One region of the Peribacillus sp. NPDC055009 genome, then DNA from elsewhere that is predicted to be linked to it. Evidence: riboswitches for the same ligand, from Rfam matches in the RefSeq annotation. Region 1 holds a riboswitch; the other holds the start of a gene.
The links. Region 1 has a riboswitch for S-adenosylmethionine ahead of mtnW (2,3-diketo-5-methylthiopentyl-1-phosphate enolase). Riboswitches for the same ligand answer to the same signal wherever they lie in the genome.
Positions count from the first base shown of each region.

Region 2: linked by a shared signal. The riboswitch ahead of ACWF5P_RS16055 (Fur-regulated basic protein FbpA) and the one ahead of mtnW (2,3-diketo-5-methylthiopentyl-1-phosphate enolase) in region 1 are both predicted to bind S-adenosylmethionine.

Region 1 covers NZ_JBSGVZ010000018.1:28,241-38,935, reverse strand. The annotation lists gene ACWF5P_RS21505 (carbon-nitrogen family hydrolase) at 1-766, opposite strand, end outside; gene ACWF5P_RS21500 (aminotransferase class I/II-fold pyridoxal phosphate-dependent enzyme) at 866-2,038, shown strand; SAM riboswitch class I at 2,170-2,323, shown strand; gene mtnW (2,3-diketo-5-methylthiopentyl-1-phosphate enolase) at 2,429-3,661, shown strand; gene ACWF5P_RS21490 (2-hydroxy-3-keto-5-methylthiopentenyl-1-phosphate phosphatase) at 3,668-4,321, shown strand; gene ACWF5P_RS21485 (methylthioribulose 1-phosphate dehydratase) at 4,325-4,954, shown strand; gene ACWF5P_RS21480 (cupin domain-containing protein) at 4,979-5,512, shown strand; gene ACWF5P_RS21475 (CobW family GTP-binding protein) at 5,951-6,877, shown strand; partial or broken gene ACWF5P_RS21470 (DUF2188 domain-containing protein) at 6,943-7,089, shown strand; gene ACWF5P_RS21465 (DNA alkylation repair protein) at 7,147-7,389, opposite strand; gene ACWF5P_RS21460 (hypothetical protein) at 7,499-7,765, shown strand; gene ACWF5P_RS21455 (WD40 repeat domain-containing protein) at 7,884-8,846, shown strand; gene ACWF5P_RS21450 (response regulator) at 8,852-9,538, shown strand; gene ACWF5P_RS21445 (sensor histidine kinase) at 9,535-10,695, shown strand, end outside.
Region 2 covers NZ_JBSGVZ010000010.1:32,815-43,509, reverse strand. The annotation lists gene ACWF5P_RS16095 (Bax inhibitor-1 family protein) at 1-403, shown strand, start outside; gene ACWF5P_RS16090 (acyl-CoA thioesterase) at 608-1,150, opposite strand; gene ACWF5P_RS16085 (M15 family metallopeptidase) at 1,281-1,820, opposite strand; gene ACWF5P_RS16080 (DinB family protein) at 1,890-2,372, opposite strand; gene ACWF5P_RS16075 (ABC transporter transmembrane domain-containing protein) at 2,577-4,394, shown strand; gene ACWF5P_RS16070 (DUF459 domain-containing protein) at 4,437-5,138, opposite strand; gene ACWF5P_RS16065 (GNAT family N-acetyltransferase) at 5,360-5,866, shown strand; gene ACWF5P_RS16060 (Spo0E family sporulation regulatory protein-aspartic acid phosphatase) at 5,935-6,129, opposite strand; gene ACWF5P_RS16055 (Fur-regulated basic protein FbpA) at 6,383-6,571, opposite strand; SAM riboswitch class I at 6,747-6,851, opposite strand; TPP riboswitch at 7,009-7,114, shown strand; gene tenA (thiaminase II) at 7,204-7,893, shown strand; gene thiW (energy coupling factor transporter S component ThiW) at 7,909-8,430, shown strand; gene thiD (bifunctional hydroxymethylpyrimidine kinase/phosphomethylpyrimidine kinase) at 8,399-9,205, shown strand; gene thiM (hydroxyethylthiazole kinase) at 9,202-10,017, shown strand; gene thiE (thiamine phosphate synthase) at 9,998-10,630, shown strand; gene ACWF5P_RS16025 (MFS transporter) at 10,670-10,695, opposite strand, start outside.

The DNA.
Region 1 (10,695 bases):
GGCGATCTTCGAATACAGGTATTTTGTTACGTGCTTCCGTAACTTTATTGAAGTCCAAGGTGCCTGTCAGGAGTTCGTTTCCTTCTCCGGCTTCACTTATGATATTTCCCCAAGGATCAATAATCAGGGAATGACCGGCAAATATATTATTGACATCAGAGCCTGAGCGATTAACGGCTACTACATAGGCTTGGTTCTCGATGGCACGGCTAATCAATAAGGCTCTCCAGTGATCGAGTCTCGGCTTTGGCCATTCAGCCGTAACGAATAGAACTTCGGCGCCTTTAGCGGTATGGGCTCGCTGCCATTCAGGAAAACGGATGTCATAACAAATGAAACCAGCACATATTTTTTCATCAAGAGTAAATAAACCATCCTTTTCTCCTGGCTTCAGGAAATGATGTTCATCCATTAACTGAAATAAGTGAAGCTTATCATATTCTTTTATGAGATTTCCCTGTTTATCGATGATGATCATGGTGTTATAGATTCCCTTGCCCGTTTTTTTCGCAATGGAACCGCCTACGATGTGAATCTCGTGTTTCCTTGCCTGTGTTTTAAGAAATTCAATCGTTTTTTCCGCCTCTTGATCAGCAATCTCATTTAACCTGCTTAAGTCGTATCCGGTTGTCCAAAGCTCTGGTAAAATGACGATATCGGGTTCTGACCGTGCTGCTTTTTCCAACCATTGTTCCGCAACCTGAAAATTGATATCCGGTTGCCCGAATGCTATATCCATTTGAATACAAGCTATTTTCCACTTCATCGTTTAAAACCCCCACATGTAAAAAATGCTTTACAAGACTATGATAAACATATATCATTTGTGTCTAGAATTTCAAGAAATTTCAGAGAAGGTGTATAAATGGTGCAATTCGAAAAATCCAGACAGCTTCAGGACCTGCCCAAGCAGTTTTTTGCCTCACTAGTCGCAAAAGTCAATGCCATCACGGAGCAAGGACATGATGTCATTAATTTAGGCCAGGGAAACCCTGATCAGCCGACACCAGACCATATCGTGAAAAGCTTGCAGTCTGCCGCTGAAAAAACGATTAATCATAAATATTCGCCATTCCGGGGGCATCAATATTTAAAAGATGCTGCTGCCGTCTTTTATGAACGTGAATTCGGTGTCAAGCTGGATCCGAACAGTGAAGTGGCGATTCTCTTCGGGGGAAAGGCAGGTCTTGTCGAACTGCCGCAGTGTTTATTGAATCCGGGTGATACGATCCTTGTTCCGGATCCCGGCTATCCGGATTATCTTTCCGGTGTTGTTTTAGCCCAGGCAAAGACCGAATTCATGCCCTTGACAGAAGAAAATGATTTTCTTCCAAAATACAGTGACATACATAAAGAAGTGCTTGATAAAGCCAAAATGATGTTCTTGAACTATCCGAACAATCCCACAGGTGCTTCTGCAACTGAAAGTTTCTTTGATGAGACCGTCTCTACTGCAAAAGAGCATTCAATTTGTGTGGTCCACGACTTCGCTTATGGGGCGATAGGATTCGACGGAAAAAAACCGATAAGCTTTCTCCAGTCAGAGGGAGCGAAGGAAATAGGAATAGAAATATACACACTATCGAAAACATACAATATGGCAGGGTGGAGAGTCGGCTTCGCAGTGGGGAATAAGAGTGTCATAGAAGCTCTTGAACTATTACAAGACCATCTTTATGTGAGTCTGTTCCCGGCGATACAAGAAGCTGCTGCAAGCGCTTTGCTTGACTCGCAGAGCTGTGTAGAGCAGTTAGTGCAGATGTACGAGGGACGAAGGAATGTTTTCATTGAGGGATTAAGGGCAATCGGCTGGGATGTCAAAGCTCCTGCGGCATCATTTTTTGCCTGGCTCAAGGTACCTAAAGGTTTTACGTCCGAGAGTTTTGCAGACTATTTATTAACGCATGCCCACGTTGCTGTTGCCGCAGGGAATGGATTTGGTGAATTTGGCGAAGGTTATGTCAGGGTAGGGCTGCTGACTTCGGAAGAACGGCTGAAAGAGGCTGTGGAACGGATAAGTAAATTAAAATTATTTTAACCACAATGATATATCCGATTAATTCACCCTTAAATAGTTAAAACTTATTGACAAAGTAGGGATTACCTGTCAGAATACAAAATAAATTCTTAATCTTTCGATACTTGGATGCAAATTTATATATCAGCGTTTTCTTATTTTGAGCAGGTGGAGGGACTAGCCCTATGAAGCCCAGCAACCGACCGTAATTCCATTGTAAAATGGGGCGGAATTCTTCGCCGGATTTTTCTTGAAATCCACAAGGCACGGTGCTAATTCTTGCAGCCAATGGCTGGGAGATAAGAAGATGGCTTATTAAAGCCTCTTCTTTATGAAGGGGCTTTTGCCATTTTGAGACCATTTCAGGTTAATGACATCGGGAGTTTACTAACGTGATATAGGAGTGATCAAATGAGCGAGATAGTCGCTACTTATTTAATTCATGATTCTAAGGGAAATCATGAGAAAAAAGCAGAGAGCATTGCCTTAGGTTTGACTGTCGGGACATGGACGGACCTGCCCCATTTAGTCCAGAAACAACTGGAAAAACATAAGGGACGCGTCGTATCGGTGACACCACTTTCCGAAGAAGAGAGGGCAAACAGCTACTTTAATCGTAAAGTATACCGTTCGCTTATTAAAATTGCCTATCCGGCAAGGAATTTCTCCAATGATTTACCTGCAATCCTAACGACGGTCTTCGGCAAACTTTCATTGGACGGGGAAATAAAACTTATCGACTTGGATTTTGTCGGTGATATTCAAAAAGCCTTTCCCGGGCCGCAATTTGGCATTGAAGGCATTAGGAAAAAGATTGGCGTATTTAACCGGCCCCTGGTGATGAGCATCTTTAAAGGTGTATTAGGAAGAGACCTAACATTCCATAATGAGCAACTGAGGCAACAAGCATTAGGAGGTGTCGACCTAGTTAAAGATGATGAGATCCTCTTTGACCAGGAACTGACTCCATTTTTCGATAGAATAAAAACGGGAAAAAGAATATTGAATGATGTCTATGAAACCACTGGCCACCGAACTTTATATGCAGTCAATCTATCAGGGAAAACATTTGAATTATTGGATAAGGCAGAGCAAGCGGCTGATGCAGGGGCAGATGCCTTGTTGTTCAACGTTCATACATATGGTTTGGATGTATTGCAGGCCTTGAGTGAACATGATCGTATCAAGCTGCCGATCATGGCGCACCCCGCATATAGCGGGGCATTGTCAGCTTCATCATTTTATGGGGTCGGCTATCCATTATTGCTTGGTAAATTAGTAAGGTTATCAGGTGCGGATTTATCCTTGTTCCCGTCCCCTTATGGAAGTGTCGCACTTGAAAAAAAGGAGACCTTGGCGATTGCTGAAGCTCTGACAAAAGATGAACTTTCATGGAAAAAAGCCTTCCCTGTTCCCTCTGCTGGCATTCATCCGGGCATGGTTCCGGATCTAATCAAGGATTTTGGAATCGATAGTGTGATTAATGCCGGAGGTGGAATTCACGGGCATCCTGATGGAGCAGATGGCGGGGCAAAGGCTTTCCGATCCGCTGTGGAAGCCGTACTTGCAGGAAAGGAACTATCTGAAGCGGCTGCTGAGGATGAAACACTAAAAAAAGCTCTTGTGTTATGGGGAGGCCTATAAGAAATAATGAAACCGATCATCTTTTGTGATTTTGACGGAACGATCACCAACTCGGATAATATCATTTCCATCATGAAGAAATTTGCGCCTCCGGAATGGGAAGCGTTGAAAGACGGTGTCCTTCAGCAAAAAATCAGTATATCTTCGGGAGTAGGGGATATGTTTTCCCTGCTTGATAGCGGCTTGAAGGATGACATCATCCAATATGTAAGAAAGACGGCCGGCATTCGTCCAGGGTTTTATGAATTCGTTGAGTATACGAAACAAGCCAACATCCCTTTATATATTGTAAGCGGGGGCATGGATTTTTTCATTGCACCGCTTTTGAATGATATCTTGCCAACAGAGTCCGTTTATTGCAACCGTGCATTTTTTGATAAGGAAAAGATTTATATTGAGTGGCCGCATTCCTGTGATGATCAATGTAATAATGGATGCGGTTGCTGCAAGCCATCCATTATGAGGGAAATTGCGGGTGCGGAAGATTTTAAATTCGTTATTGGAGATTCAGTAACGGATTTTGAAGCTGCAAAACAGGCGGATTTTGTCATAGCCCGTGACATACTGCTTGAAAAATGCGATAGCGAAGGGATTCCACATCAAGGTTTTGAAACGTTTTTTGATGTAATTGATATTATTAAGCAGCAGATGGGTGGGTAAAGCGTGAATAATCATTCTAAAGAATGGCAGGAGCTGGCAGATATTAAAGCTGAACTGGCCGAAAGGGATTGGTTTATGGGAACTAGCGGGAACTTGTCCATTCGGGAGCCCAAAAACCCTTTCTTTTATATTACGGCAAGCGGTAAGGATAAAAGGAAGCAATCGGATTCGGACTTTTTACTGGTGGATTTAAAAGGAAAGCCAGTTGAAGAAACGAACCTAAGACCATCGGCCGAAACTTTACTTCATACAGTCATTTACCGGAAAACGAATGCGAACTGTGTACTCCATGTCCATACAGTTGAAAATAATGTGATATCCGAATTGTACGGGGATGAAGGCCAAGTTTCTTTTCGTAATCATGAAATCATTAAAGCGACCGGTCGGTGGGATGAAGATTCGGAACTTCGGATTCCAATCATATATAATCATGCTGACATTCCGCTGTTATCCGATAAGTTCGAGCCACATGTCGAAGAAGACTCTGGCGCCGTGCTGATCCGCAATCATGGTATTACGGTTTGGGGTAAAAGCGGACTCGAAGCAAAGAGAATACTTGAAGCTTGCGAATTTTTATTTCAATATCAACTGTTGCTTAATCAACAAAAGGCATTTGCAGTTTCTTTAAGATAAACACTAATGAAGGAGGAATGAATGATGGCGACGATAAGATTCCAGGAAACAAACGAGGTTATTGAAAACGGTGAACAGGTAAAAGGATTTTTAGAAACACAAGGGGTTATTTATGAGCAATGGGACATTTCTAAATTACCGGCCCATCTCGTGGAAAAATACGATCTAACAGATGCTGAAAAGGAGGAAATCCTTGTAGCATTCCAATCAGAGATAGCGGAAATCTCCGAAAGAAGAGGCTATAAAGCGCATGATATCATCACATTATCCGATGCGAATCCGAACTTGGATCAAATGCTTGAAAACTTTAAGCAGGAACATCACCATGAAGATGATGAAGTGCGTTTCATAGCAGGCGGTACGAGTATCTTTGCGATTGAAGGCAAAGATAAACAGTGGTTTGACGTGCGCCTTAATCCAGGTGATCTTATTAGTGTACCAGAATCAACAAGACATTATTTCACGCTTGCAGAAGATAGGAAAACTGTTGCTGTCCGCATTTTCGTTACAGCGGCAGGATGGGTGCCGATTTACGAAAAAGACGAAGTTCAAGCATGAATCAATGTTAAAAAACCAGCTTGCGGGCTGGTTTTTATTTGTAGAAAAAAGGGAAGTCGGAATGGTCTCACCTAACCTTGATTTTATAAAAAAACATGATTAATCCCTTTGTGTTTTTTCTATTTTATAGGAAAGAAATCTCGCAAGATTGAAGAAATTTGCGACACTCCTGCCGAATAACTGGCTAGCCGAGACCCCACAGACGCTTGCGTCGAGGAGGCTCGGGAGACAGTCGGATGAAAGGGAGCGGATTTCTGAAATCGACTGGACGTTTTTAAATAAAAAACTGCAGTCGAACTCGCATTTCTTCGAATTTGCCTAGTCTGAAACCAGCTTACGGGCTGGTTTTTTTATGTGAATCCGGCAAGTGCTTTAGTAAGGTAATTATGATAAAATTTAACGGAATCGAATTTAACCGGATCATAGGAGCAGATAAGAATGAAAACAACCGAAGTGTACATATTGGGCGGCTTTCTCGGCAGCGGGAAAACGACGCTTCTTCGAAATATATTAAAGCAGGAAAGTGACGCGGGCAGAAAAGTGGCCGTGCTTTTAAATGAGCTCGGCAGTGTATCGGTTGACAGCGGACTCATTGGTGATGGAGTGCCTCTGAAGGAGTTGTTTGACGGGTGCATCTGCTGCACAATTCAAGATAAACTGGAAGTTCAGCTTCATGAATTGCTAACCGAAAATGACTTGGATGCGGTTTATATTGAAACGACGGGCGCTGCTCATCCAGTTGAAGTATTGGATGGCATCATGTCCCCGATCTTCGCCAAAAGGCTGGAGTATAAAGGGATTATCACCGTGGTCGATTTATTAAGGTGGCGCGATCGCGAGGAACTGTCTCCGCAGCTTCGACAGCTGCTTGCCGAGCAAATCCACCATGCCGATTTCATACTATTGAATAAAGCGGATTTAGTAAGTGAGATGGAGGCCGCACAGCTGATATATACGATACAGGCACTGAATACGGATGCTGTATGTTTATTGACGGAGTATGCAGATGTTTCCTTGAAATCATTGCAAGGGATGCAAAGAAATCGGCAAAATAGCCATCAAAAGCTTGATGTACATGACAATTTGCATTTAACTGCAGTCGTTCATACCTTTGAAGGTGCGGTGGCACAAACCGACTTTGAAGAGTGGCTTAGGTCCCTGCCGGAAACGGTATATAGAATGAAAGGATACATTTCTTTTACACATTCACAATACCCCCATTTATTTCAATACTCATACGGAATGCCGATGTATATGAATGAAATGATGAAAATGCCATTGAATATCGTCATCATCGGGGAAAAGTTGGATGAGGAAATGTTGATCGGTCAGTTGAAAGCTTTGGAAGCGAGAGCGGTCCGATAAACGTTTACCGCCCATAAAAGAAGGGAAACATATAAGAAGACTTTCTTATCAAGGAGGCGGTATTAATGCCATGGAATAAGAACGATTACCCAAATTCGATGAAGAATCTAGATAAAGATGTCAGGGAAAAGGCTATAGAGATCGCGAATGCATTATTGGATGAAGGATATGAGGATGGAAAAGCCATTCCAATTGCCATAGACCGGGCTAAGATGTCGGTGGGAAAAGATTGAAAAAATGGTCAGACCCATTTGAGGGTCTGACCATTTTTATTCTTGCATTCCAAAGGCGGCAAATGTCTTTTCGTCTTCTATTAATCCGCACGCAGCACATTGCACCCGAACTTCAGGACCATTATATGCTAGATGGAACGGCTGAAGGGAATCGTTCGAATATTGTTCAACAATCTCACCGGATTGCGGATCCTTTTTAACGGGGGTTGCTACTTGCTGAATGAGATTGAAGCGAGATTTATTTGTCCGGCAATTCGGACAGCGGTATACTTGAGACACTGTACTCACTCCTTTTTTGAATTTTAAAAAGCGTAATCGTATTATTAAGATAGTCTTTACGAACTTGATCAATAATATGTATGAATTAGTAATGGATGGAAGGGATACTATGAAGGAAAATATCAGGCAAGAAGAATTACTGGTGGCTTATTTAAGCATATGGAACAATCGTAAGGTGACCGATGGAGGTGGAAGGGAAGTTTTGCCGGAACTCATCCGCCGTGAGCTTTTGGATGAAAATGCCCATCCCCGTGCCCGAAAACCAGTATTGGAGAAATTTTACCTCTCCATTAAACGCGTGATGGAATCTTCGCTTTCGGAAGAAATGAAAAATGCAATCGTCATGCTCTATATTACTGAATTGGAAAGATTATGATTCCAGATTGTGATACGGGTGCTTGTTAGCAAATATTCTTATCCGCTTCATACTTTTTTCACAAATCATTGTTAAAATTTTAAAAAAATAGATATTTAATGAATAAGGAGCTTAAAATATGAAGTGGGGCATTGGGCTTTTTCTTGCCATCGTACTGCTTACTGGGTGTATTAGCGGTAATGCATTTACTAAAATCAATAAAAGTGAATCTTTCCTGGCGACTGTCAATATCAAGGATACTTCTCTGACTTTTATAGATGAAAACTATCATCCATTTGCAAAATGGGATATTTCAGAACCATTTACCGGAGCCCTGCTCCTGGCAGACAAAGATACTATCCTGCTTTATGGAAAAGAGATGAAGAAAGTCCAAGTTTACTCTTTATCAGCAGGAAAACTGATAAACAGTTGGGAAATTGGGAAAGGAATCGTCAATATGCAATTGTTACGTGATGGAAAAAGCATCGTGGCGGTCAATCAAGCGAATCACTCCATTTATTTTTTAAATGCTGATGGGGAGGTACAGGATATTGTCAAGGTTGGTAAAAGCCCCTTGACCGTTCTTCAAGGAGAGCAAGCAAATCGCTTGTATGTTATTAATTTTGGTGATACCAAATGTTCAGTGATAAATCTTGAAACGAAAAAGGTCGATTTCGAATTTCCCGTACATAGTTCCAGCACCGGCACGTTATTAAGGGAAGAAAAGGATGAAATATGGATCGGAGGACACGGGGATGGGGACCAAGTGGAAGAAGATCTATATATTTATTCGGCAAAAACGGGAGAGTTGAAGAAGAAACTGAAGGCCCCCACCATGCCGATAAAGTTCCTGGAGAATGCTGAAGGCATATTTGTCCTAAGTCATGGTACAAGCTCCTTATATAAATTGAATGATCAATATCAGGAAGTGAAAAGCAAAGTGGTCGGCGTCAACCCCTTTGAAATGGCGAACTTCAATGAAGATGTGGTCGTGGCGGGATATGATAGTGATGAAGTGTATGTAATGGATGCTGAAACAGTCGATGTTAAAAAAACGATAAAAGTCGGCGAAGGTCCGTTCCAATTGATGTTGAGGGAGTAGATGACATGCATGCTTACACCATTTTAGTCGTGGATGATGAAGAAGATATGCGAAATCTAGTTGAAATGTATTTGCTGAACTCAGGTTATCGATGCCTTCAAGCTGCGAATGGAAAAGAAGCTATAAGGATGGTTGAAACAGAGGAAGTGGATTTAATCCTATTGGATATCATGATGCCAGGTATGGACGGTTTCTCCGTTTGTGAAGAGATTCGTGATAATTGGGAGATCCCTGTGATATTTGTCAGTGCGAAAGGTGAAGAATGGGATATGGTGAAAGGGCTGAAGCTTGGCGGCGACGATTATATCGTCAAGCCGTTCAATCCAGGAGAATTGGTAGCAAGGGTCGAAGCTGTATTGCGAAGGACAGGGAAATTATCATTGAAAGAAGAAAATCAAAACCATGTCCGATTCGGTAAAATTAGCTTGAACTTACAATCCAGAACGGTTTTGGTTGAAGGGAAGGCAATCAATTTAACCTTGAAAGAATTCGAATTGCTGTTATTTCTCATGCGTCATAAAAGCCAGGCACTCAGCCGCGAACAACTGCTTGAAAATGTATGGAGCGGGGAGTATGGAGGATCTTTACGTACTGTGGATACCCATATCAAAACGTTACGAATGAAATTAAGAGCGGCTGATTACATTCAAACCGTCTGGGGAATCGGTTATAAGATAGAGGAAAAGAAATGATCAATAAATGGCGAACCCTCTCATTTAAATTATGGCTCACCATCATCACCGCCATCATCCTTTCCGTTCTGTTCGCATACTCACTTTCTCAATATTATTATAAAAATCTATATGTGGAGAAGCTTAAAACAGATTTAGTCAATGAAGCGTCATTGCTAGGGGCGGATTATACCGGCGGTGAAATCAGTGATGACTTCAAGGAAAAAGTTGAATGGTTTAACAGTAAGAATGACAGCGAGGTCTTTGTCGTCAACAATCCCAGGGAATTGAGTGCCTGTCTGCCTTTTGAAATCAATTATGATACCCTTATTTCTGAAGAAGAACGGCAAATGCTTTTAGATGGGAAAGCCGTTGAAAAAGAGGGATATGAGAAAAGGTTTGAAAAGAACATCGTAGCGGCGATCATACCCCTGATTGACGAAGATCGCCTCGAAGGTATCATCTATACATATATTCCAGTAGATTCCATTACGGTCTTACTTAAGGAATTTGCTGCAAAATGGTTGGCAGCGATCCTATTATTCTTGATAGTCGCGATATTTTTTACTACAAAATGGTTGAAAAGGCTAATCAGTCCGATTAAGGAAATCGAGACTGCAGCCCATCTCGTTTCAGAGGGGAATTATGACATACAGGTCCATGTAAGGAGCCATGATGAAATAGGTAAACTGGCAATAGCCTTTAATGATATGGCCAATTCCATCCATTTGGAAGAAGAAAGAAAAAAAGAATTTCTTGAAAATGTAGCACACGAGCTCAGAACCCCGCTTAGTTACGTAAAGGGATACACGCAGGCCATATTGGATGGTGTCGTGAAAAATGATGAAGAACAACGGAAATACCTTCATCTCATTTCAAGGGAGGCCCTTAGGCTGCAGCGGCTTGTGGGTGATCTGATGGACTTAACAAAAATGGATAGTGATCCATTCTTGTTAAATAAAATCCCAATTGCCTATGCTCAATTCATAGAAGACGTACTTGTGAAATATGAACCGATAATAAAGGAAAAGAAATTGGACTTGCAGTTGGATCTGGATCCAGACCCGATTATTTTTGGGGATGAAGGAAGGATGGAACAGATCCTGCATAACATTTTTGATAATGCCATTCAGTACACGGATTCTGGAGGGGCGATTCATATTACCCTAATTCAGCAT
Region 2 (10,695 bases), on a different contig from region 1:
CTATCCGATCATCGCACACTACCTAGCTGCTGCAGGGGCAAATGTGGTGATCCTGGCAGGTGTTACGACGACAGTCGTATTTGGAGGGCTGGCGATTTATGCCACAACCACCAAAAGGGACCTTTCTTTCTTGGGAGGAATGTTATTTGCTGCCTTGCTAGCTTTAGTTGTCATTAGCATTTTCAACATTTTCTCTCCATTAAGCTCTACAGCCATGCTGGTCTTTTCCTTTATCGGGATTTTAGTTTTCAGTGGTTATATTTTATATGATTTCAATCGTATGAAGCATTACGGGGTAACAGCCGAAGAAGTACCGCTCATGGCCTTGAATCTATATCTTGATTTCATTAACCTATTCATTAACATCTTGCGCTTCTTTGGTATTTTAGCAAGCGATGACTAAAGTGCTAATAGTATAAATCCTAACAAGATAACAAAAGAAAGACGCTTGGACTTATCCAAGCGTCTTTTCACATTTCTTTCCCATACAGTTAAGCTGTAAGATGGTAGTAGTGATTTCCCCAAAACTCCTGGCAATGAATAAAATACCAAATCACAATGAATTTGGTCTCAATCATTAATAAGAACGGCAGAAGGGATGCGTATCTTATTTATATAATCCTGGATTTGATTGATCGGTCCATGGCAGTTTCACACCGAAAGTGCTTGCAATGAACTGTGTATCTTCCCTTCGTTTTTTCCTAATTTGGGCCCGTTGTTTTGCTGATTCATTTAAATTCATTTCCATCTCTGTTTCAGGAACCAAACGCGGAACCGGAATTGGTTTACCTTCTTCATTAATGGCAACAAATGTCAAGAATGAAATGACACATAAATTCCGGGCTCCTGTAACTAAATCCTCTGCAACCACCTTTACGATGATTTCCATTGATGTTCTGCCCGTATACGTCACGAAGCTTTCAAGGCAAACTGCATTTCCTTCGTGAATAGGGTGCAGGAAATCGACAGAATCAGTTGATGCAGTAACGACGTTGCTTCGAGCATGACGCATGGCTGATATAGCCGCTACATCATCAATGTATGCCATTAATTTGCCTCCGAACATCGTACCAATATTATTTGTATCCGGCGGGAGGACAAGGCTTGTTTTTATGACCAAAGAGTCCCGGCAATTTTTTGTTTCTTCCATGGTGACTGCACTCCTTTATGTCTGATTCTCACTAGTCCACTTTATCGAATTCTTACCTGTAAAGCAATTCACATGCTTATTTTCCTGCTATTAGTCAAAATTATGCGGCTTATAATGAAGCCAACCGCTTTCACTGCCCTATTGGCTGCTTGCCTTGCTGCAGCTCACGCAGGCTTAAGCCAAATGTCATTTGTAAATGCGGATAATCCTTGAACCCTGCCCAATCCCCTCCCCAATCGAAACCTAACCCTTTAGCGATGGTTACGACTTCCATCCAATCCGACTTTCCATTATCGTTGCCGTCATAACTCATATCCCAAATGGCCTCGCCTTGTTTGTTAAGGAGGGCAAAATCTATCGCCAAACCGAAATTATGCAGCGATTCGCCACCTCTTGCATTCGTTACGATGTTGCCCGAGTCTGATCTGCCCTTTTCATAGAGTTCATTTTGCTCGGCTAAAGACCGGAACCCCGCCGTAATGATAACCGGGATGCCTTTGTCATTAGCCAATTGAATGAGCTCGTCCTTTTTTTCGGCGACGATCGGATTCAGCTCGTCAGTCAGTTCGATTTCATCCAGATCAGGAGGAAGCATATACTTGAACAAGAGCCCCAGTAACAATCCTAAAAAGCCCAATACCAAAAATGTCCTTACCCAAGTGGCTTTCACTGAAAAATCCTTCCTTTACGAATATCTGTCTGAAAGTGAAAAACTCAACCAAAGACGGATGAGTTTCTTCTATAACTTTGCTTTCAATTCTTCAATTTGCAATAAATGCCGTTTTTCATGAAGTCCCACGAACGGGATCCATTGCTTCAAGCTTAAATCTTTAAACAAAGGATGTGGTAATGACTTTTGTTCGAGATCAATTTCCTTTGCATGGTCAACGACCTGTACAAAAGCTTTTCGGGATTCGGACAACTTTTCCTTAACTTCACTCAAAGTTTGGTATGATTCTGACGGAATGACAAATGGCGGCGCCTGGACCTTCACTTCACGATTTAAAGTAAGCTCGATCGGTTTATCCACAGCAGGAATGCTATCGTTGCTTTTCAATTTATCGGATATGCTCTTTGTTATGGCCCTCTCCATTAAATATAAATGATCCAATACCTGGATGATGCTCCATCGTCCAGGTTCAGGATGGGCGTTCAGCTGTTCATCCGATAGTCCGTTGACCGCATTTAAAAGCTCTTCCCTGATTTTTTCATTTTCATTCATTTTTAGCATCTCCTCTTATAAGCCTCGCTAATCTCCTTTAATTATTCCATTTCATATAGGAATGTGTAAAATAATAATACTTTTTGACACAAACGAACCGATTAAAAGTTGTCTATTTTTTGAAAAGCTCTATCATAGTCATTAAGGTAAAATTCAAATGACTTTCAAAATTCATCATAGATAGTCTAAATAGGAGTGATCGCTATGAGTGGAGGACATATTCCATTCAGCCACAAAGGCCGCAGTTCCATGCATGCAATACCTTCAAAAGGAAGCATATGGTTGATGCTCAAACAAATGTTCAATCGGGTACCATCCAAATGGAAGTTTTGCACTTTGATATTATGTATCATGCTTTTCATTTCATTGCTTGAGTTCTCCATCCCCCAGTTGACGCAGTTTACGATTGATAAAGTCATTCCCGAAAAAAGATATGATTTGTTAATCTGGATTGGCACAGGAATTCTTTGTGCCAGCATCTTATTGGCGTTACTGAACTACTTTAACAGCTATATCGTTTCCAAGGTCGGTCAAAGAGCTATTATGGATATACGGAATAGCATGTATGACCACATTCAAACACTGGATATGAAATTCTTTGACAAAAATCGAACTGGTGACTTAATGTCCCGGTTGACCAATGATGTCAATTTACTGCAGCAGCTCATCTCTTCGAGCATGCTCCAAGTATTGACGGACACGGTGACTTTCATTGCCGTGGCGGTATATATGCTTTTCATTAACTGGAAGCTGACCATTGTCCTTCTTTTTATATTCCCTTTCATGTTCTATATCACAAGGGTATTCGGGAAACGCATCAGGATGTCATTTAGGTCTGTGCAAAGTTCCGCAGGAGATGTCAGCAACCAGTTACAGGATTCCATTTCAGGAATGCGGCTCATTCAATCTTTTACGAATGAAGAGTTCGAATCAAGGCGGTTTGCCGAGCGTAATCAGGAAAATATGGCTGCAAACATTAAGTCCGTTCGACTACGTTCCATGTTCGGTCCGATTATTGATTTATTGAACAATATCGGCCTTGTAGCAGTCATTGTGTTCGGTGCTTGGCAAGTGATGGAAGGTGAATTTACAATAGGATTAATCGTGGCCTTCCTCGCCTATTTGAGGTTACTGCAGAGTCCCGTTCGCAATTTTAGCCGAGTCATCAGCATTGTCCAGCAATCAGCCGCCGCCTTTGAGCGGATAACTGAAATATTGGAAACACAACCTGAAATAAGTGACAAGGGAAATGCCCTTGAACTCCCTTCCATAAAAAAGCAAATTGAATTTCAAAGTGTTAATTTTTCTTATGATGAGAATGTTCCTGTGCTTAGCAGTTTAAACCTGACCATGAAAGCTGGTCAAGTAACTGCTCTGGTCGGCTCCTCTGGTGCAGGAAAATCGACCATCACGAGCCTTTTGATCCGATTTTATGATCCGCAAGATGGAACAATCAAAATGGATGGCCATGATATCAAAAATGTATCACTGAAATCATTAAGGGGACAAATGGGGGTTGTCTCCCAGGATATCATTTTATTCAACGGTTCCATCCGTGATAACATCATGTATGGAAAACTTGATGCTACAGATGATGTAATCATCGAATCCGCCAAAGCGGCAAATGCGCATGACTTTATCAGTGCCTTTCCTGATGGTTATGATTCTCAAATTGGAGAGCGCGGAGTCAAGCTTTCAGGCGGACAAAAACAGCGCATTGCCATTGCCAGGGCACTTTTGAAAAATCCGCAAATCATCATTCTCGATGAAGCAACAGCGGCCTTGGATACAGAATCCGAACATTTGATACAGGAAGCTTTGTCACGTTTATTGATAAACCGAACTTCAATTGTGATTGCACATCGTTTATCGACCATTCATGATGCCGATCAAATAATCGTTCTGGAAAAAGGGCAGGTTCATGAAAAAGGAACACATGAACAGTTATTGCAAAACAATGGCAGATACAAGCAGCTCCATGACTTGCAGTTCCCTCAACTAAAAGCCATATTAAATTCCTAGAAAGCAAGAATGCACAGAATGCCTTCCTGTGCATTTTTGCTTTCATTTGAAATCATAACTTTCCAAAACCCGATTCGCAATGAGCTGATACCCTTTTTCATTCGGATGTAACTTATCACTGAAATACTCTGTTTTCTTTTTATCTTCAAAAAGATCATTCGTAGGAATGAATAACATCCTATTGTCTTTATCCGCTATTCCCTTTATTGACTGGTTATAATCGCGAATATGCTTTTCAAGTTTTTGATTTCCTTTAATTGGGTTATATAGTCCCACTACCAAAATATCAGCTTTATCGTTTGCCTTTATGAGTGTTGACGTAATCTTTTTCAGATGGCTGATATACTCCCGTTTACCCTCATTGATTTTTCGATCACTTATTTTCTCCAAGTCCCCGCCGTTACTATTGATCAAGTCATTCGTTCCGATATAAACGATGAAAGTATCGGCTTCATCAAGTTTCGTTTTAATGCGGTAATCATCAAGCTGTTTCATCACCCCATCCGTTTCCTGGCCTTTTATACCGTAATTCCAAAAACTCACTTTTTGTTCCGATTCCGGGTTATTCAATTCATCCTCCAGGCCTTCTATATATCCTTCTCCATCCTTATCCCCTTTTCCATAGGTTAACGAATCTCCAAAAGCCATCACCCTTTGCACATCTTCCGACTCCGAGGCCTGAAATTCATATGCAACAAAACATATAACCAGTACTATAATCAAAAAAACTGACAATTTTTTCATTTGGTTCTCCTCTGCCTTTTTACTAGAAGTATTTAATCCTTTTCATACCCAAAAAATCTGCAGACTTAACATAAAAAAGGAATTGTCAGATAAAGAGTAAAAAGTGTATGATAATAAAAAACTTTCAATGGATTGGATGTCAATTCACCGTCCCTTAAACAAAAAAACGGGATTACCCTTCATTCTGGAGATTGAATAAATGATAGTTAGGAGATTACATCATGGAAGAGCACATAGAGTTTAGAGAGGCAGAACTATCTGATTTACCTAGAATTGTTGAAATATATAATTCGACAATTGCTTCAAGAATGGTCACGGCAGATACGGAGCCTGTATCCGTCCAATCGAGGGTTAAATGGTTTGAGGAACATCATTCAGAAAGTAGACCGCTATATATCATTACTATAGAAGGGAAAACTGCTGGATGGATGAGCTTTCAATCCTTCTATGGCCGACCGGCATATAATTCCACTGCCGAAATCAGCATTTATATTGATGATTATTTCCGGGGAAAAGGAATCGGACAAATTTCGATTCAAAAGGCAATTGAATTGAGTCCAAAATTAGGTATTAAGACTATATTGGGTTTCATTTTCGCCCACAATATACCTAGCCTTAAGCTTTTTTCCAAATTCGGGTTTGAAGAATGGGCACATTTACCTCAAGTTGCCGAGCTGGATGGCATTGAGCGGGATTTGATCATTCTTGGTAAACGTGTCGATATTTAATATAATTTTTTAGAGCTATTGCCTTGAGCAGTAGCTTTTTCAAATTAATACAGGTCGAATATGCTAATTTAAAAATACCGATATGCGTTTTGGAGGGAAAAATATTCTGACTCTCTTTTACTTGCTAACGCATTTAATAGCGTATCCAATTCTTGACTGGCCTGAACAGTAAGCAGACTTGTTAAGCCGTAACTTGCTGCCAATTTGATCATTTCCTGTCTCTTTTCTTCTACCCTTTCTATAGTTACTTTACGGTAAGGCATTATATGCCACCTCCCATTTATTCAATTTTTTTACACTTTCATCATAATTAAACTACTAGTTAAAATCAACTATTTTTCAGAAATAAAATGTGTTATTTTATAGGACAAATGTGACAAAACACCTACTTTATTCTTTAATTATGTATATTTTATGTCATTTTCTATTAAACGCAAAAAAGCATCCACTAGTGTATACTGTGAATGCTTACATCATATCCCTTATCCAAGAGCCCAAAATATAGTCCTTCGCTTACTATGTCATCCATTCAGAAGGTGACTCGTTATTAGGTCTATTTATAACAATCTTATATTCATCTTCAAGCACTTTTAATGGGGCATCATAAAGGTGCCTTTCATCAGAGGTTTTGTATACTCCATTGGCCAATAGCTCTTCAATGAGTTTTGCCTTCCTCTGTTCAATCCTCTTAAATAATTCTGCCATGTAAATGGCTCCTTTCCTAGTCATCCTAGAGCCTGCTTCTAGTTAGCTAACTTTATCAACTTGTTTGATTTTCACCAAATTATATATACCTTTTCTATTATGTCACTAAACGTTATTTCCCAAAAATAAAAGCCCCTTCTAATTCAAGAAGAGGCTGACTGTGTCCGTACGGCTCTTCTTATCTTCCAAGCATATGCTTGTTGGATTTAGCACAGTTCCCAAAATGGGTCCGCTGCCGAGGTTTCTTTGGGCCAAGTCCCTCCACCTCTCTGGATAAGAATTCGATATATAAATGATGTAGAAATGATTCTACCCTAATAATTATCAAAAGTCAATTACCTGGTTCTCCCTTTTTTCCTGGACATTACATGCTCCCTCTTCAAATACGGGTTGCATTTTCTTGTCTTTCTGATATGATGTCAGTAATTACATACAATTCACACCACTAGGGGAGTCTTTTTTAAGACTGAGATGGAAATAGTTTCCGGACCCTTTGAACCTGAACCGGCTCATACCGGCGGAGGGAAGTGGATGATATCGTCCATTTACAGACTATATCCATCTACCCCGTTCCGTATTCAGGAACGGGGTTTTTCATTATCTAGGGGAAACATTCTAAAGGAGGATGAACAATGGAGAATATTAAAACAGAAACATTCAGTGATAGACTTCATGCACGGGCAAAAGAGATTTGGAAAAGGAATCATTCACATCCCTTTGTCCAGGCAATTGGAAATGGTACGCTTCCTGAAAAGAAATTTGCCTATTACATGAAGCAGGACTATATCTATCTCATGGATTATTCCAAGCTCTTTGCTTTAGGTGTCATCAAAGCCCATAACATCGAAACCATGGCAAAGTTTGCGAGTATTTTAAATGAAACCCTTCAAGTGGAAATGGATATCCATCGGCAGTATGCTTCCGAATTCGGGATCAGTTCCAAGGAATTGGAAGAAACAGAACCTACTCCCACCACTCTAGCCTATACAGGTTACATGCTAAATGCAGCTCAGCATGGGACATTGGCAGACTTGATCGCCTGTCTCCTGCCATGCGCTTGGGATTACTATGAAATCGGTTTGCTATTAAAAGAACAAAATGGAGCAGCATTGGAAAACAATCGCTACGCAGATTGGATAAGGTCCTATTCATCACCTGAATTCGGGGAAGCACACAAGTGGCTGATCGCATTGTTGGAAGAATTGACGGAAGGCATGCCAGAAAAGGAACTTCTTCGATTAGAAAAGCACTTTTTGGTTACTTCCCGATATGAATACTTATTCTGGGATATGGTTCAAAATGAGCAGGATTGGCCGCTGTAGGTCGCAGACATGATGATGAATCCTATCAAGAAACTGACGTTGACTGCCATGATAACGGCTATAACGACACTGACCAGTTCATTTATTTTCATCCCTGCAGGATTTGCAAAGGTCTTTCCTATTCAGCATCTGTCAAATGTCCTCACGGCCGTTCTATTGGGGCCTGCTTATGCTGTGACACAAGCTTTCCTAGTTTCCATCATTAGAAACATGTCTGGTACCGGTTCAATATTCGCCTTTCCCGGGAGCATGTTCGGTGCACTTTTGGCTGCCATCCTTTATCGAAAAACACAAAGCTTAAAATTCGCTTGTTTAGGTGAAGTGATCGGGACCGGCATTCTCGGTTCCATGGCCTGTTATCCACTTGCCATCCTCCTATTAGGAGAAAAAGCTGCTCTTTTTGGTTTTTTACCGGCTTTTATGCTCAGTTCATTCGCAGGTGCGATTCTAGCTTTCATATTACTTAAAATACTTCTAAAAAATAATTATATGAAGGGGTTTTTTTATGAAAACAGCATTAACCATCGCCGGCTCTGATTCAGGAGGCGGTGCTGGAATACAAGCGGATTTAAAAACATTTTCTGCACATGGGGTTTTTGGAATGTCTGCCATAACAGCCGTAACCGCACAAAATACAATGGAAGTCCGTTCAGTACAGCCAATTGAAACAGCTATCATATCGGACCAAATTGCAGCTATATTTGAAGATATTCCTGTCGATGCAGTAAAAATAGGCATGCTTGGATCAAAAGAAATCGTGGAAACAGTCGCTGCGTCCCTTAAAACCTTCATGCCTGCCATCGTTATCCTTGACCCTGTCATGATTTCCAAAAGCGGCCACCATTTGCTCGACGAAAAGGCTGTCTCCGCCTTAAAAATGGACTTACTTCCGTTTGCAACACTTGTAACACCAAATGTACCGGAAGCGGAAGTGCTTACTGGCTTGTCGATTCGAACGAAACAAGATTTCTACAAGGCATGCATTTCAATACAAGAAATGGGTCCCAAAGCCGTTTTACTTAAAGGGGGCCATGCAGCGGGAAATCCAAATGATCTTTATTATGATGGGACTGACTTCCACTGGATCAAGGGAGAGCGCATACATACAAAAAACACTCATGGTACGGGCTGTACCTTATCATCCGCCATTACATCAAACCTGGCAAATGGACTGCCCTTGCAAGAGTCGATCGAACAGGCCAAGACTTATATTTCTGAAGCGATACGCAATAGTTTTTCAATCGGTAAAGGTCATGGTCCTGTCCATCATTTTCATTCATATTCAAAAAAAGAACGGAGTGACTTAATATGAAGGTTTCCGCAGCCGATTTATTCGTGAAGGTAAAAGAAAGAAAACCACTCGTCCACCAAATCACCAACTTTGTTACGGTCAACGACTGTGCAAATGCCACCCTTGCCATCGGTGGTTCACCAGTGATGACATCGAGCCCAAGAGAAGTGGCGGATATGGTTAAATTAGCGGATGCATTGGTCCTGAATTTCGGTACGATCGATGATAAAGCCTTGGAAGCAATGGAGATTGCCGGTAAGACGGCAAATGACCTGGATATCCCGGTCATTTTGGACCCGGTGGGAGTTGGTGCCACCGCCTATCGATCAGAGCAAGTGAAAGAGCTCCTAAGTAAGGTTACTTTCCAAATCATTCGCGGCAATGCAAGTGAGATCCTTTCATTGATGGGTGGGGATACCGTTACTCGCGGGGTGGATTCGGAGGAGCTTGCGGTCAGCAATGCAGACCTGGCTGCTCGAGCCGCAAATAAATTGAATTGCATCGTCGTGGTCAGCGGAGCGAAGGATGCGGTCAGCGATGGAAAACGTACGTCCATCATCGATAACGGGAACCTGCTATTAACTAATGTTACAGGTACCGGTTGTATGTCCACTGCTCTTATCGGCACTTTTTCCGGAGTCACCGATGATTTCTATTCTGCGGCGATTGCCGGTATCTCAACCATGAGCATTTCAGGGGAACTAGCTGCCAAAAACCTTCAAGAGGATGAAGGAACAGGAACGTTTCGTGTGCGATTAATCGATGCAATATCAAGAATGGATAAGGAAATCTGGATGCATGAGGTGAAAATAAATGAAGAAGTCCCAAATTGATTTAAGCCTGTATTTAGTTACGGAAGAGTCCCTGGCAATAGAAGAATTGACCAAAATCATTTCAGAATCGGTTTCAGGAGGAGTCTCGATCGTACAGCTTAGAGAGAAAAATAATTCCTCCCTCTCCTTTTATAATAAAGCTTCTGCATTAAAACAGTTATTGAACGAGCTGTCCATTCCCCTTATCATCAATGACCGGGTGGATATAGCACTTGCTGTTGCAGCGGATGGAATTCATATTGGGCAAGATGACCTTCCACTGCCTGCCGTCAAAAAAATGGTTCCTGAAGATATGATCGTCGGTGTATCTGTTTCCAATCTTGAAGAGGCTCTAGAAGCCGAACGAAATGGAGCAGATTATATCGGAGTCGGTTCCGTTTTCCCAACAAAGACCAAACAAGATGCAACCTTAATGGCAATTGGGGATCTGGAGGAAATTTGCCGCAGCGTATCAATTCCCGCCGTAGCCATCGGGGGTATCACGGCCGATAACATTTCCTCCCTTTCTGCTAGCGGGCTGTCAGGTACCGCAGTCGTATCAGCCATCATGAATGCAGAAAGTCCTAAGACTGCCTCCGAATCCCTTATAAAAATCATAAAGGACTTTAAATAACAAAAGGATGGGGACTGAATACAGCCCCCATTTTTTTGTTTATGTCAAAACAGTATTCTTTGTTT